Regions from separate parts of the Streptomyces sp. NPDC012835 genome, predicted to be linked through region 3. Evidence: riboswitches for the same ligand, from Rfam matches in the RefSeq annotation. Region 3 holds a riboswitch; each other region holds the start of a gene.
What was found. Region 3 has a riboswitch for cyclic di-AMP ahead of ACFY6S_RS07035 (M23 family metallopeptidase). Riboswitches for the same ligand answer to the same signal wherever they lie in the genome.

Region 1 (2,255 bases), on a different contig from region 3:
CCGGCCACGATGAGCAGGGGCGATCCGGTGTGCACGACGGCGGCGCGCTGCTCGTCGTTCAGCCCGTCGAGCAGCGCGGCGGGGTCGACGACCGTGCGCGGGGCACCGTCGCGGTGGTACGGGTCCCGGGCCGGGGGCGCGTCGAACGCGCCCCCGAAGAGGTCGTCGGGCACCTGCTCCGGGGCATGGTCGTCCGGCTCCTCGGGCGGCGGCGGGTGTTCGTCGCCGGAGGGCTGGAGGTCCGCCAGGAAACTGTCGTCAAAGAGGCTGCTCATCGCTTTCCGAGTCTAGGCCGCCGCACTGACAGCCCGCGCCCGCCTTCCGAAGTCTCCCCGTAGCCGGACCGTCACCGACCCGTGCGGGCGCCCTTTCCCCGGTTCCCCGGCCTCACGGTGGACTCCGTCTCCTCGCAGAACCTACGGTCAGGCGATCAGGGGATCACCGAGCGTGACGCTATACCCTCCATTGCCCCGCCTCGCACCTCACTCCCGTAAATGGTCACGAAAATGTTTCGGGCATATCGACCATCCACCTTCACATCAGCAGCACAACTTGGCTAGCGTGCTCGATCAGGCAGCCCGTCTCCCCCAGGCGACCCACGCCAAGCGGGCGGCCCGCGCCGAATTCGGCCTTCCCGCAGGGAAGTTCGAAACCGGGGACCCACTCTGCACCACCGGGGTGAATCGGGCCGTACGCTCCCCCGTACGCATCAGGCCCGTAGGGCAGCCTTCCGTTCCGCCCGAACCCGACAGCTAACCCGGTAGGCGGTCCACGGAAGGAGATGCCGACCTTGGCGTCGCATCGCAAGCCGCGCAACCGCAGCGGAGTCCGCACCAACTCCCCCGCCGTCGGGGTCACCACGGCCGCCCTCGCCTCGGTCACGCTGCTGTCGACGCAGAACGCGGACGCCACACCGGCCGAACCGAACCCCTCGGTGGAAGAGGTGCGGAAGAAGGTCGACGACCTGTACCGCCAGGCCGGGAGCGCGACGCGGCAGTACGACAAGGCGAAGGCGAGCACGGCGAAGCAGAAGCGCACGGTCGACCGGGTGCGCGACAACGTCGCCAAGAGCGCGGACAAGCTGAACGAGGCCCGCCGCACGCTCGGTTCGTACGCCGCCGCCCAGTACCGGGAGGGCACCGTCGCGCCGGCCGCCGCCCTGATGTTCGCGGACGGCCCGCGGCCGTTCCTGGAGCAGAAAGAGGTGACGGACCGGCCGGCCGGGCGGCAGCGGAGCGCCGTCGCGGACTTCCAGTCCCAGCAGGCCGACCTGGCGAAGCGGCGCGCGCGGGCCACCGAGGGCCCGGAGTCGCTCACCGACTCCCCGACTTCCTTGCGCACCAGCAAGGAGACCGTCCAGAAGAAGCTGGCCGAGGCACGCACCCTGCTGGCGCGGCTGACCGCCGAGGAGCGGGCCCGGCTGGCCGCGCTGGAGCTCAGGAGAGAGGCCGAGGCCCGGCGCGAGGCGGAGGCGAAGTCCAAGTCGGCGGCCCGCGACGCGGCGCGGGCCGCCGAGCGCGAGCGCCAGGAGCGGCGCGACCTGCGGGAGCGCACCTCGGCTGCCGCCGGAACCGCGTCCCCGGCCGCCACGGACGCGGGCACGCCGGACGCGGACACGGGCAGCGGTACGAGCACCACGACGGCCGGCGGTACGGGCAGCGGCGCGGGTGGCGGTACGGGCAGCGGCGCGGGTGGCGCGCCCGCCGCGTCGGCCAGTACGTACGCCACCAAGGCCGCGAAGGTGCTCGCCTTCGCCCGCGCGCAGATCGGCAAACCGTACGTCCGGGGCGCCTCGGGCCCCAGCTCCTACGACTGCTCGGGCCTGACGCAGGCCGCGTGGAAGGTCGCCGGAGTGGAGCTGCCGCGCACCACCTGGGACCAGGTGAACACCGGCACCCGCGTCGCGACCGACAGCCTGCTCCCGGGCGACCTGGTCTTCTTCTACGACGACATCAGCCACGTGGGCATCTACATCGGCGACGGCATGATGATCCACGCTCCCAAGCCGGGCGCGAACGTCCGCGAGGAATCGATCTACTACATGCCGATCCACGGCAGCGTGCGACCGGCCTGACCGCCGCTGCCGCAACGGCCCTGGTGTGGGGCCGCTCGCTGATCTGCCGGATGCTCGGCGGTCTGTCGTCAACTTGGCGCCTGCGACAGACCGCTGAGAATCGCTCCGGAGAGTGGCCCTCAGCCACTCGGTGGGCCGAGCCGGTGGTCGAGTGCGGCACCGACATCGGGGCAGTTCGTAC
Region 2 (2,255 bases), on a different contig from region 3:
CGGCGCGTACGGGGGTGAACGCGCCGGACCGGGGAGATCGGGGGTGCGCCCGGGCCGCGCGGGGCGGCCCGGGAGGGGAGCGTCAGCTCAGGTGGAGCTGCTGGCCCGGGTAGATCACGTCGGCGTTCTCGACGATGTCCTTGTTGAGGTCGAAGACCTTCTTCCAGCCGCCCTCGACCTTCTGGGCGGTGGCGATCCTGGAGAGGGTGTCGCCGGACTTGACCTTGTACTCGCCGTCGCCCTTCTTGATCGTGGCGGGACGGCTCTGGCCGCGCGAGGCGGGCTGCGCCTCGGCGCGGCTCGACTTCGGCTGGGCCTGCTGCTGAGGAGCGGACTGCTGCTCGGGGGCGGACTGCTGCTTCGGGGCGGACTGGGTACCGGAGCCGGAGCCGGAGCCGGTGGAGCCGGAGCCGGTGGAGCCGGAGCCGGTGGAGCCGGAGCCGGTGTCAGCGGAGCCACCGCTGTACGAGGCGCCGGAGAGGTTCACGCCACAGCTCGGCCAGGCACCCTTGCCCTGGCCGGCCAGGACCTTCTCGGCGACGGCTATCTGCTGGGACTTGGACGCCTGGTCGGCGCGGGGGGCGTAGGCGGTGCCGCCGTACGCGGCCCAGGTGGAGCTGGTGAACTGCAGGCCGCCGTAGAAGCTGTTGCCGGTGTTGATGGCCCAGTTGCCGCCGGACTCGCACTGGGCGACCTGGTCCCACTCGGAGGCGGTCGCGGCGGACGCGGAGGTGGCGCCGATCAGCGGGGCGGCGACGGCGGCACCGGTGATGCCGGCGAGTGTGGCGTAGCGGACCGCCTTGGACGGACGACGGTGCTTGGCCTTGCTGGAAAACAGCAGCATGGAGCATCTCCTCACCGACGCCTGCGAGGTCAGCTGTCGGGTTCGGGCCAAGTGAGTTGCCCGGCCGCGTGCTCTCGCACGCGGCTTCACCCCAAGCCGTCCCCTGACCGTCTCTCGACGGCCGGGACCGGCGCGAACCTTTGGGTCCCCCGCTCCTGCCTTCGGCGCTTGACGCGACGACTACTCCCCCCGACCGACGGCAGGATTCGGCGTTTCCGGTCGACGAGGCCCGCGGTGCGAGCGGTTCAGACCGTAATCACAGGCCCACCGGTTGTTCAAAGAAGGACATCCGGGAGGAATCACCCTTCCACCCTCGGGGGGCCACCGTGTTTCCGCAGGTGGGAGCGGATCGGGTCAACCGGCGGAGCAAAAGACCCCAGTTGCGGCGAAGAGACCCTTGTCTCATTTGCGCAGAAGTGGACATAAGGCTGCGAACTGCCCCTCGATCGGGGCCGTTTTGGGTTCGTGGCCGCGCCTCTGGCCAGCACGGACCGGGGCGCCGATGACGTCAACGGCGCCCCGTCCGGTCAGACCCAGCCGCCGGCGACCTTCTGGGAGCCGATCACGACGGAGAGGGACTCGCCGCCCACGGTGACGGATTCCCCCTGACCGGTTTCCTCACCACCCGTCACACCGGCGAGGCCGGCGCCGGTACGGGTCGATCCGCCACCGCGCGAGGCGCGGTCGTTCGGCTCGCGCTCCTTGACCGAATGGCCCGATGTGCCGTCTTCGTCGGCGGCGGCGCCCCGGTGCTTGCCCTTGGCGGGCGCGGTGGTGCCGGAGTCTGAGGGGCTCTCGGAACCGGTGGCTCCGGGCGTCGGGGCGGAGGAGGAGGACCCCGAGGGCGTGGGCTCGCCGGTCGCCTTGTCCTCACCGCCGCCGTCCGGGGCGGTCGAGCCGCCGGGGGAGGCGGCGGAACCGTCCGCGCCGTCCGCGCCCTTGTCGTCCTGTCCCGAGCCGGTCACCCCGTCGAGCACACCGCCGACGACATCGGTGACGCCCTTGGTGAGGCCGGAGACCGTCGCACAGCTCGCCCACGCCTCGGTGCCCTGCGCTTCGAGCACCTTCTCGGCCACCGCTATCTGCTGGGAGCGGCTCGCCAGGTCGGGGCTGGCCGCGTACTCCGCGCCGCCGAAGCTGTCCCATGTCTCCTGGGTCAGCTGAAGCCCGCCGAGGTAGCCGTTGCCGAGATCGGCGCTCCAGTGGCCACCGCTCTCGCACTCGGCGACGCGGTCCCATGTGGAGGCGTCCGCCGCGCTGGCGCCGCTGGCGGCGAACAGCGGAATGGCGATCGCCGACCCGGTCACCCCCGCGGCGACGAGAAGGGCAGGGGCCTGGCGAGGCCGACGATGTTTCCCGGAGCGCATGCGATTGCCTTCCGTCCGACTGTCAGTTCGACCCGGCATGGAAC
Region 3 (2,255 bases):
GGACGCGGGAGACGCCGTAGCGCCGCGCCAGGTGTTCCTCGGTGAGTCTGCTGCCCCGCTCGAACAGACCGGAGACGATGTCGTCGCGAATCGCCGTGCATACCGAGTGCGCGGGAATGCGCATGTCCGAACCTCCGCCTTAATCCGCGCGAAACGCAGCCGATTGACGCCTGTTCCGTGACTCTATTGCAACCAACGCGAATTTCCGAAGGGTGCCCGAAATCCATGGATATCTTTTGGCCAACGGCGGCGGACCGGGGCGGGCGGCCGGTCAGGAGGCGCCCCGCGCCCCGGCCGGGCGACGGCCGGGGCGCGGGGCGCGTCGTCAGACGCTGACGCCGTGCGCGCGCAGATACGCGGCGGGGTCCATGTCGGTGCCGTACTCCTGACCGGTCCTCGCCTCGAAGTGCAGATGCGGGCCGGTGGCGTTGCCGGTGGCGCCCGAGAGGCCGATCCGCTCTCCGGCGGCGACGCTCTGGCCGACCGAGACGGCGATGGAGGAGAGGTGGCCGTACTGGGTGTAGGTGCCGTCGCTCATCCGCAGCACGATGTTGTTGCCGTACGAGCCGCCCCAGCCGGCCTCGACCACGGTGGCCGCGCCGACGGCGACGACGGAAGTGCCGGTGGCGGCGCGGAAGTCGACGCCCGAGTGGCTGCCGGAGGACCACAGCGAGCCGCCGGTGCGGTACCCGGTGGTGATGTACGAGCCCGCGATCGGGAGCCGGAAGGTGTTGAGGCGCTCGCGTTCCGCCGCGCGGGCGGCGCGCTCCCGCTCCGCGCGGATCTCCTTGGCGCGGGCCTCCGCCATGCGCTTGGCCTCCGCCTTCGCGACGGCCTCCGCCTTGATCCTGACGGCCCGGTCGGCGGCGTGGCGCTGGGCCTCGGCCTGGTCGTCGATCACGGCGGGGAGGGATTCGCCGAGGGCGACGGCCTGGCTCAGGCCGGTCTGCGAGGCGGTCTCGGCCCGCGCGTCGGCGGCGAGCGCCGGGGAGGCGGCGAGGGTTCCGATGACCCCTGTGGCGGTGAGTGTCGCGGCGCCGGCGGCGCTCGCGCCCCTGCGGCTCATTCGGCTGCGGGCACGGTGCTTCCCGGTGGCACGGGTGAACGCCATGAGGTGGCTGGTCCTTTCCTTCCCTCTCGCCTACCGGGTTAGCTGACGGGTTCGGAGCAGGAAGGTCTCCTACGGGCCCCTCCGCACGGGCAGAGCCCCGCGAAGGCGGTCCGATTCACCCCAGGGACGGTGGGTCCCCGGCTCCCCTGGGCTCGCGCCTGACGGGGACTCGGCGATGGCTGTCCGATGCCACGGATGCGGCGCAACGGGCGAACAGCCGGACCGACGCTAAGCGGCTGATCTTTCAATCACCAAACGGACAGACTGTTTTGTCACATACACCACAGGACAGACTGCGCCTTCACCAAGGAAGCGGACATAAAGGCGGAACCCCGGCAACCGAGGTCGCCGGGGTTCCAGGAAAGGGCGGATCAGCCGGTGACCACCGTCACTTCGCCGATACCGAGTGCTTCGACCGGCTCCTTGATCTGCGCGGCGTCCCCGACGAGCACCGTGACGAGCCGGTCCACCGGGAAGGCGTTGACGACAGCGGCCGTCGCCTCGACGGTGCCGGTGCTCGCCAGCCGCGCGTACAGCTGGGCCTGGAAGTCGTCCGGGAGGAACTGCTCGACCTGGTCGGCGAGCGTCGCGGCGACGGAGGCGGCCGTCTCGTACTTGAGCGGGGCCACCCCCACCAGGTTCTGCACGGCCACGTCGCGCTCGGCGTCGGTGAGCCCCTCGGCCGCGAGCGTGCGCAGCACCTTCCAGAGGTCCTCCAGCGCGGGCCCGGTCGAAGCGGTATCCACCGAGCCGCTGATGGCGAGCATCGCGGCGCCGGTCGCCCCGCCCGGCGCGTCGGGTGCCGAGGAACGCAGCACCTGGCCGTAGGCCCGTACGCCGTAGGTGTAGCCCTTCTCCTCGCGCAGCACCCGGTCGAGCCGGGAGGTGAGCGTGCCGCCGAGGCAGTAGGTGCCCAGCACCTGGGCGGCCCAGACGCGGTCGTGCCGGTCGGCGCCGATGCGGCCGATCAGCAGCTGGGTCTGGACGGCGCCGGGACGGTCGACGATGACCACCCGGCCGGTGTCGTCCGCGGTGATGGGCGGGACGGGCCGGGACGCGGTGGTGTCGCCGGCCCAGTCGCCGAGGGTGTCGGCGAGGATCCCGTCCAGATCGACGCCGGTGAGGTCGCCGACGATCACCGCGG

Region 1: linked by a shared signal. The riboswitch ahead of ACFY6S_RS14795 (NlpC/P60 family protein) and the one ahead of ACFY6S_RS07035 (M23 family metallopeptidase) in region 3 are both predicted to bind cyclic di-AMP.
Region 2: linked by a shared signal. The riboswitch ahead of ACFY6S_RS15065 (transglycosylase family protein) and the one ahead of ACFY6S_RS07035 (M23 family metallopeptidase) in region 3 are both predicted to bind cyclic di-AMP.

The regions. Positions count from the first base shown of each region.
Region 1 covers NZ_JBIBBW010000003.1:336,149-338,403, forward strand. Annotated here, with positions in the region: gene pcrA (DNA helicase PcrA) at 1-275, opposite strand, end outside; cyclic di-AMP (ydaO/yuaA leader) riboswitch at 608-783, shown strand; gene ACFY6S_RS14795 (NlpC/P60 family protein) at 782-2,074, shown strand; gene ACFY6S_RS14800 (LysR family transcriptional regulator) at 2,194-2,255, opposite strand, start outside.
Region 2 covers NZ_JBIBBW010000003.1:405,128-407,382, forward strand. Annotated here, with positions in the region: gene ACFY6S_RS15065 (transglycosylase family protein) at 83-841, opposite strand; cyclic di-AMP (ydaO/yuaA leader) riboswitch at 848-1,021, opposite strand; gene ACFY6S_RS15070 (transglycosylase family protein) at 1,372-2,151, opposite strand.
Region 3 covers NZ_JBIBBW010000001.1:1,715,943-1,718,197, forward strand. Annotated here, with positions in the region: gene ACFY6S_RS07030 (GntR family transcriptional regulator) at 1-124, opposite strand, end outside; gene ACFY6S_RS07035 (M23 family metallopeptidase) at 326-1,111, opposite strand; cyclic di-AMP (ydaO/yuaA leader) riboswitch at 1,124-1,296, opposite strand; gene ACFY6S_RS07040 (M16 family metallopeptidase) at 1,483-2,255, opposite strand, start outside.